One region of the Streptomyces odontomachicola genome, then DNA from elsewhere that is predicted to be linked to it. Evidence: riboswitches for the same ligand, from Rfam matches in the RefSeq annotation. Region 1 holds a riboswitch; the other holds the start of a gene.
The links. Region 1 has a riboswitch for S-adenosylmethionine ahead of thrC (threonine synthase). Riboswitches for the same ligand answer to the same signal wherever they lie in the genome.

Region 2: it holds a riboswitch for S-adenosylmethionine, as region 1 does, so the genes downstream of both, ABEE00_RS12235 (aminotransferase class V-fold PLP-dependent enzyme) here and thrC (threonine synthase) in region 1, are expected to answer to the same signal.

What each region holds. Positions count from the first base shown of each region.
Region 1 is NZ_JBCFOK010000001.1:150,170-154,130, forward strand. It holds gene ABEE00_RS00820 (alpha,alpha-trehalose-phosphate synthase (UDP-forming)) at 1-1,063, opposite strand, end outside; gene ABEE00_RS00825 (glucosyl-3-phosphoglycerate synthase) at 1,354-2,310, opposite strand; SAM riboswitch class I at 2,550-2,689, shown strand; gene thrC (threonine synthase) at 2,707-3,961, shown strand, end outside.
Region 2 is NZ_JBCFOK010000005.1:488,814-492,774, reverse strand. It holds gene ABEE00_RS12240 (glycerate kinase family protein) at 1-344, shown strand, start outside; gene ABEE00_RS12235 (aminotransferase class V-fold PLP-dependent enzyme) at 269-1,726, opposite strand; SAM riboswitch class IV at 1,925-2,043, opposite strand; gene ABEE00_RS12230 (wax ester/triacylglycerol synthase domain-containing protein) at 2,197-3,615, opposite strand; gene ABEE00_RS12225 (amino acid permease) at 3,774-3,961, opposite strand, start outside.

The sequences.
Region 1 (3,961 bases):
AGACCTGCTCGGTGTAGTCGCGGTATACGGCCAGGTCCTGCCGGGACGGGTAGGCGAAGGCCAGGTGGACGACCTCGCCGTGCCATTCCGGGCGGTCGGCGAGCAGGCGCCGGTAGGCGTGCAGGCCGCGCACGATGTTCTTGGAGAGCTCGGTGCGGTCGACGCGTACGACGGTACGGCGCCGTGACCCGTCCGCACCCGTGCCGATCTGCTCGCGGAGCTGCGCCATCCGCTCGTCCACGTCCTCGCGGCGGGACCGTTCGCGCAGGAAGTCCGCGTCGGCGCCGAGCCCGTGCACGCCGAGGCGGGTGCTGCGGCCCTCGTGCGTGACGGTCAACTCGCTCTCGCCGTACGCGACTTCCGCGCCCAGCACCCGTTCGCAGCACTCCGCGAAGGCCGCGGCCCAGCGGCGGGTGAGGAACGCGGCGCGGTCCGCGCCGAGGATCCCCCGCAGCACCTCGGCCGCCACGGCGTCGGGCAGCATCCGGTAGTAGTCGGCGGGCGCCCACGGGGTGTGCGAGAAGTGGCCGATGCGCAGGTCGGGGCGGCGTTCGCGGAGCATCCCTGGCACCAGCGTGAGGTGGTAGTCCTGCACCAGTACGGCCGCGCCTTCCGCCGCCTCCTCGGCGAGGGCGGCGGCGAAGGCGGCGTTGTAGCGCTCGTACGAGGCCCACATGTCCTCGAAACCGGCGTCGAAGGACGGCTCGAGGGGGGTCTGGTACAGCAGGTGGTGGACGAACCACAGGACCGAGTTGGCGATGCCGTTGTACGCGGCCGTGAAGGTGTGCTCGGGGATGTCCAGCATGCGGACCGGCTGGTCGCCGGTGTCCTCCGGGGGGAGGCGGTCCGGCTGCCGGGCCGCGGCCCGGCGGGCCGCCTCGCGGTCGCCTTCGCCGAGTGCGGCGCACACCCACAGGGCGCCCGCGTCCGTGCCGATCGCCGAGAGGCCCGAGACGAGGCCGCCGCCGCCGCGTTTCGCGGTCAGGGTGCCGTCGTCGGCGGGGGTGTAGGTCACCGGGCCGCGGTTCGAGGCGACGAGGACGCGGGCGAGTTCCTGGACCATGGTTCGGAGCGTAGCCCTCGCGCCGGGTGGCGAAACGTGGAGCCCCGCCTTGCTTCGGTCACCTTGCGCTACGGGGTGGCCTCTGGCTGCCCCTGCTTCCGGGGCTGCGCCCCGGGCCCCGTTGGGTGCGTGGTGGCGCGGGTGCGGGGGCTGCGGTCCGCTGTGCCCACCCTCCCCCAAGCTCTTCGACTTCGCTCCGAGTAGGGAGGTACCCCCCTCGCCCCGACGGAACGAATGCCCACAGCTCGTGCGGGGAGGCGGGGGCGGAAAAGGAGCTGCCGGCGCAAAAGCTACGCCGCCCTGCTCCGTACATACTCCGCGATCTCCCCCATCGGCGGCCGCTCCTCCGTGTCCACGGGGTGGGTGTGGGGGGTGAAGCCTGTGCCGGAGTCGGCTCGGGTGTACTGGGTCAGGGCCGCTCGCACCAAGTGGCCGCGGGAGAGGCGGAGTTGCGCGGTGCGGTAGATGGCCGCCGCCATCCGGCCGAGTGCCTGCCCGCTCTGGTGACGGTGCCGGCGTACGCCCACGTCCGCCTGCGCCAGGGCGTCGAGCCCGCACAGCTGGAGCGCGTCGATGAGGAGCCCGATCTCGACCCCGTACCCCACAGGGAACGGCAGCCGCTCCAGGAGCGAGCGGCGGGCCGCGTACTCGCCGCCGAGCGGCTGCACGAAGCCGGCGAGCTGCGGCCAGTGCATGTTGAGCAGGGGCCGGGCCATCAGCTCGGTGACCCGGCCGCCGCCCGCCGGGTCGGAGCCCATCGGCCGGTCGTACATGGCCTTGACGAGCTGCAACCGCGGATCGGTCAGCAGCGGGCCGACGATGCCGGTGACGAAGGAGGCGGAGAAGTCGACGAGGTCGGCGTCGACGAAGCAGACCACGTCGCCGCTGGTGGCGAGCAGCGAGCGCCACAGCACCTCGCCCTTGCCCGGCAGCGCGGGTATCCGCGGCAGCACCTCGTCACGGTGCACGACCCGCGCCCCGGCGGCCGCCGCGACCTCGCCCGTACGGTCGTGCGAGCCGGAGTCGAGGACGACGAGCTCGTCGACGAGCGGCGCCTCCTCGCTCATCAGCTCGCGCCGGATGACGGTGACGATCTCGCCGACGGTGCGTTCCTCGTTGAGCGCGGGGAGCACCACGCTGACGCTGCTGCCCGTGCTGCGTTTCGCGGACAGCAGCCGTTCCAGGGGGAGTTGGCGGTCCGCCGGGAAGGAGCGCCGCTCCAGCCACTCCGCCACTTCCGGCAGCACGTCGTGCTCCGCGGCCGGAACGGCCGCCCGCACGTCGTGCTGCGCTGCCCGCAGGGCCTGCTCAGGCCCAGGCTGCCCAATCATGCTCCCCATGTGATCCATCTCGCGGTTCGGACGACTATCTCAAGAGTCGGTGGCGTCGGTTACAGTCTTGAACAACGCGGATGGCGACCGCATGTCGGGGTCGCTTTGCGTCCGGCCCGCTCAGGGCCGCAGGCCGACCGCGGAAAACTTCATACAGCTCATCCAGAGGGGCAGAGGGAACGGCCCGTTGAAGCCCCGGCAACCCTCCAGTCAGGTTCGTGTCATCGCGAGGTCCCTGACTCGGGAAGGTGCCAATTCCGTCTCATGGCGAGATACGCCATGGGAAAGATGAGGAGAAAGGGCCTCGCCTTCATGGCTGTGCAAGCTCCTGAACAGGGCAACCGTAACGCCGACGCCGTCCGTCTCGGCCCCGCCGCCGCCCTGTCCTGCCGCGAGTGCGGGGAGCGCTTCCCGCTCGGCCCCGTCTTCGCCTGCATCGAGTGTTTCGGGCCGCTGGAGATCTCGTACGACCTTCCCGGCGGCGATCCCGAAGCCCTCCGCAAGCGGATCTCGGAGGGCCCCGACAACATCTGGCGGTACGCCCCGCTGCTGCCCGTCCCCGAGGACGTGGCCTCGAAGCCCAACATCAACCCCGGCTTCACCAAGCTGGTCAAGGCCGACCACCTCGCGCGCGAGCTCGGCGTGACCGGCGAGCTGCACGTCAAGGACGACTCCGGCAACCCGACGCACTCCTTCAAGGACCGCGTCGTGGCGATCGCCGTCGAGGCGGCCCGCGCCTTCGGCTTCACCACGCTCTCCTGCTCCTCAACCGGCAACCTGGCCGGCGCGGTCGGCGCGGCCGCGGCCCGCGCGGGGCTGCGGTCCTGCGTGTTCATCCCGCACGACCTGGAGCAGGGCAAGGTCGTGATGGCCGCGGTGTACGGCGGCGACCTGGTCGGCATCGAGGGCACGTACGACGATGTGAACCGCTTCTGCTCGGAGCTCATCGGCGACCCGCTCGGCGAGGGCTGGGGCTTCGTGAACGTGAACCTCCGCCCGTACTACGCGGAGGGCTCCAAGACCCTCGCGTACGAGATCTGCGAGCAGCTCGGCTGGCGGCTGCCGGACCAGCTCGTCATCCCGATCGCCTCGGGCTCCCAGCTCACGAAGATCGACAAGGGTCTCAAGGAGCTGATCGCGCTCGGGCTCGTCGAGGACAAGCCGTACAAGATCTTCGGCGCCCAGGCCGAGGGCTGCTCGCCGGTGTCGGCCGCCTTCAAGGCCGGGCACGACGTGGTCAAGCCGCAGAAGCCGGACACCATCGCCAAGTCGCTCGCCATCGGCAACCCGGCGGACGGCCCGTACGTCCTGGACATCGCCCGGCGCACCGGCGGCGCGGTGGAGGACGTGACCGACGCGCAGGTCGTCGACGCGATCAAGCTGCTGGCCCGCACCGAGGGCATCTTCGCCGAGACCGCGGGCGGCGTGACCGTCGGCGTGACGAAGAAGCTGATCGAAGAGGGCGCGCTGGACCCGTCGTTGACCACCGTCGTCCTCAACACCGGCGACGGGCTCAAGACCCTGGACGCGGTCGCGCCGACGACCGGGCCCTCGGCCGTGATCCGCC
Region 2 (3,961 bases), on a different contig from region 1:
AGACCCCGCGCGGCAAGGTGCCGGCCGAGGTGGCGCGCAGGGCGAAGCGGTACGGACGCCCCGTACTCGCGCTGGCCGGAACCCTCGGCGAGGGCGCGCACGAGGCGCGGGCCGCGGGCATCGACGCCTACCGGTCGATACTGCCCGCGCCCGTCGGTCTCGCCGAGGCCCTGGACCGCGGCGCCGAATACCTCGCCGACGCCGCCGAACACGCCCTGCGCATGGTCCTGCTGGGCACCCGCCTCAGGCCGGCGGGCGCCCAGGCCGCTCAGCCCTCGGAGCCGGAGGAGCCCGAGCCCGCGCCGGTCCTGTCCGGCACGCAGCGCCCGTCCTCGGTGCGGTAGGTCCAGCGCGCGCCGTCGGTGACCAGTTCGCGCACGGCCCGCACGAAGCGCTCGACGTGCTCGTCCGGCGTACCGGCGCCGAAGCTGACCCGGATCGCGTTCAGCGACTTCTCGCCGGGCGCCGCCTCGGGGGCTCCGCACTCGCCGGGGTCGCTCTCCTCGCCGCCGAGCAGGGTGCGCAGCAGCGGGTGCGCGCAGAACAGCCCGTCCCGTACGCCGATTCCGTACTCGGCGGAGAGCGCGGCGGCGAAGTGCGAGCTGTTCCAGCCGTCCACGACGAAGGAGAGCACCCCGACCCTGTCGGTGCCCTCGCCGAACAGCGAGAGCACCCGCACCTGCTCGACTCCCGCCAGGCCCGACTCCAGCTTCTCCAGCAGCTCGCGCTCGCGCTCCACCAGGCGGTCGAAACCGGCGGCTGTCAGCGCGCGGCAGGCGGAGGCGACGGCGTACGCGCCGATGACGTTCGGCGAACCGGCCTCGTGGCGCGCGGCGGTGGTGTGCCACTCGACCTCCACGCCGCCCTCGGCGGTGCGCGACACCTTGCGGCTGGCGCCGCCGCCCGCGAGGTAGGGCTCGGCCTCGCGCAGCCAGTCGGCGCGACCGGCGAGCACCCCGGCGCCGAACGGCGCGTACAGCTTGTGCCCGGAGAAGGCGATCCAGTCGGCGCCCGACTCGGCCAGGCTCACCGGGTGGTGGGGGGCGAGCTGCGCGGCGTCCACCACGATGCGCGCGCCGTGCCGGTGCGCCGCCTCGGCGAGCTCGCGCACCGGCCAGATCTCGCCGGTCACGTTCGATGCGCCGGTCACGCACACCAGCTTGGGACCCTTCGGCGCCTGGTGCAGCGCCTCCTCCAGGGTGTGCACGGCCTGTTCGGGCGAGCGGGGCGCGTCGAGGAACGTGGTGTCGTGCCCGCGCCAGGGCAGCAGCGAGGCGTGGTGCTCGGTCTCGAAGACGAACACCCGGGTGCCCTGCGGCAGTACGGAGGCGAGCAGGTTGAGGGAGTCCGTCGTGGCGCGGGTGAAGATCACCTCGTCGCCCTCGCGGCACCCGGTGAACTCCGCGACCGTGCGCCTGCTCTGCTCGAACAGCTCGGTGGAGAGCTGCGAGAGGTAGCCCGCGCCGCGGTGCACGCTGCCGTAGTACGGGGCGTAGGCGGCCACGTCGTCCCACACCCGCTGGAGCGCGGGGGCGCTCGCCGCGTAGTCGAGCGCGGCGTAGCTGACCTCGCCGCCGGTGACCAGCGGGACGCTGACGTCGCGGCCGAGGACGGGCAGGGGAAGCGGCGCGCAGGCGGGCTCCGCATCGGCGGTCCCGGCCGCGGCGGAGCCGGTGGGCGCGGAGACGGCGGAGGGCGCGGACTGGGCGGAGGACAGGTACGACATGGCGGAAAACTCCCGTACGAAGGCAGGCGAGACACACGCGTGGCGACGCACGGCCCGGGCGACGGGCGCGCGGAACGCGGTGCTTGAGGATGCGGAGAACCGGAGAAGGGCCGGCGCTACCGGAGAGACCGGCGCGGCCCTATCGCATTCGCTGACTCACGAGAAAGCTCCCTCGAAGACCAGGACCCCTGGCTGAGGGATCCGTGCTTGCCGCAGACCTTGCTGTCGTGCGGCCTGGTCATCACCCGGGGCACCCCACCACGGCAGGAGGGTTGCCGGACAGCGGGCCGGGGCCTTCTTCGCTGTCGCTCGTGACCTGGGCAGGAGTATGGCACAGGTGATCGCCCGTTCCGCAAGGGTGTCCGTATGGCGGGACCGGCGGCACGCACGCCACCGGTCCCGCGCGGCCCGTGGCTCACGGCTCGTGGCTCACGGCTCACGGCTCACGCTCGCGGTTCGCAGCCCCGCGGCTACGACAGTGCGCACAGCTCCCGCAGCGCCCCGTGCAGCGCCCCCGCGAGCGCGGCGGGCGGCAGGGCGCCGTCGGCCGAGCCGTGCAGCCCGAAGTGGACCGCGCCCCGGTACGGGGTCATCGCCACCGCGAGCTGGTGTCCTCCGGCCAGCGGGGCGAGCGGGTGCAGGGCGCGCAGCGGCGCCCCGTCGAGCGTGAACGGGATGTCAGGCAACGGCACACTCGTGGCCAGCGCGTCGAACAGCAGCGGCGCCGACTCCCGCAGCAGCGGCCCGGCCAGCCGGTGCGCGGCGGGCGGCACCAGGTCGGTGAGCAGCGCGAAGGCGCCGGGGCCTCGGCGGGGGCCGCGCTCCTTGTGCGCGCGCATCGCCTCGCGCACCAGGCGCAGCCGCTCCAGCGGGTCGGACTCGCCGAGCGGGAGGCGCAGGAGGTGCCCGGAGAGCTGGTTCCCGAGCCGGGGGTCGCCGGGGCGGCGCCTGCTGCTGACCGGCACCAGCACCCGTACGGGGCGGGCCGCCGGATCGTGCCCCGCGGCCTGGATGCGGTGGCGCAGCGCGGCGGCGCACAGCGCGAGCAGCACGTCGTTGACGGTGCCGCCGTGCGCCTTGCGTATCCGGTGCACCGCGTCCAGCGGCAGCACGGGGAACGCGAAGGCCCGGCCGCAGGCGGCCGGGCCCACCGCCGCGTGCAGCGGACTGGCCTGCGGATGCAGCGCGTTGCCCGCCGCGGTGGCCGCGACGGACGCGGCGATCTCGGCGGCCCTGCGGGTCCTCGCCACCTGACCGGGTATCCGCCCCGGCAGCCCCGCGATGGCCCGTACGGCGTCCACGGCGCGGCGCGGATCGGCGTACCGCAGCACTCCCCCGACGGGCTCCCCGCCGCCGCCCTCCCGGCCCTCCTCGGGCGGGCCGCCGAACGTCCGCCCGCGCACCTCCATCGGGTCGAAGAGCGCGGCGCCCAGCTCCATCGCCCGCAGCCCGTCGACCGAGGCGTGGTGGAACTCGGCGAGCAGCGCGAAGCCCTCCTCCGGCCGCCGCCCGGTGAACAGGTGCAGCCGCCACGGCGGCGCCCCCTCCGGCAGCGCCCCGCAGGCGGCCCGCGCCGCCTCACGTTCCAGGGCCGCGGCCTCCAATCCCCGTGCGGCGGCCGGAAGGTGGCGCACCTCCACGTGGGCCCGCGCGTCGAACCAGGGCACCTCGTGCCAGCGCGGCGCCTCCAGCGGGTTCCACCCCTGCCGCACCACCTGGCGCAACCGCGGCAGCGCGGAGGCCCGTTGGGCGAGCAGCGCCGCCAGCTCCTCAGCCGTGCGCGTCCGCGCCCCGGCGCCGAACACGGCCAGCGCCCCCAGCCGCAGCGGCGCCTCCCGCGACTCCATGCCCCAGAAGGCCGCATCCAGCGAACTGAGGTGATCCTCCATGTGCCAGTCCCCTCCCCTGTGTGGCAACACCACTCCCCCGGCCACACATTGTCGGGTAAAGGTTGACGGCGCGTTACGAGGAGCGGCGCTTCTCGGCCGCGTACGGTCGGGACTTCGGCCGTGTACGGGCAGGGGTCCGGCCGCGTACGGGCGGGAGTTCAGCCCTCGGCGCGCACCCTCCGCCGCACCTCGTACCCGGCCAGCACCACCGCCAGCGTGACCGCGCTCATCCAGAACTGCGCCCTGCTGTCCGGCAGCACCGCCATGGCCAGCAGCACCGCGGCCATCCCCGCGACGGCGAGCCAACTCAGCCACGGATAGCCCCACATGGGCAGCCGCAGCCGGT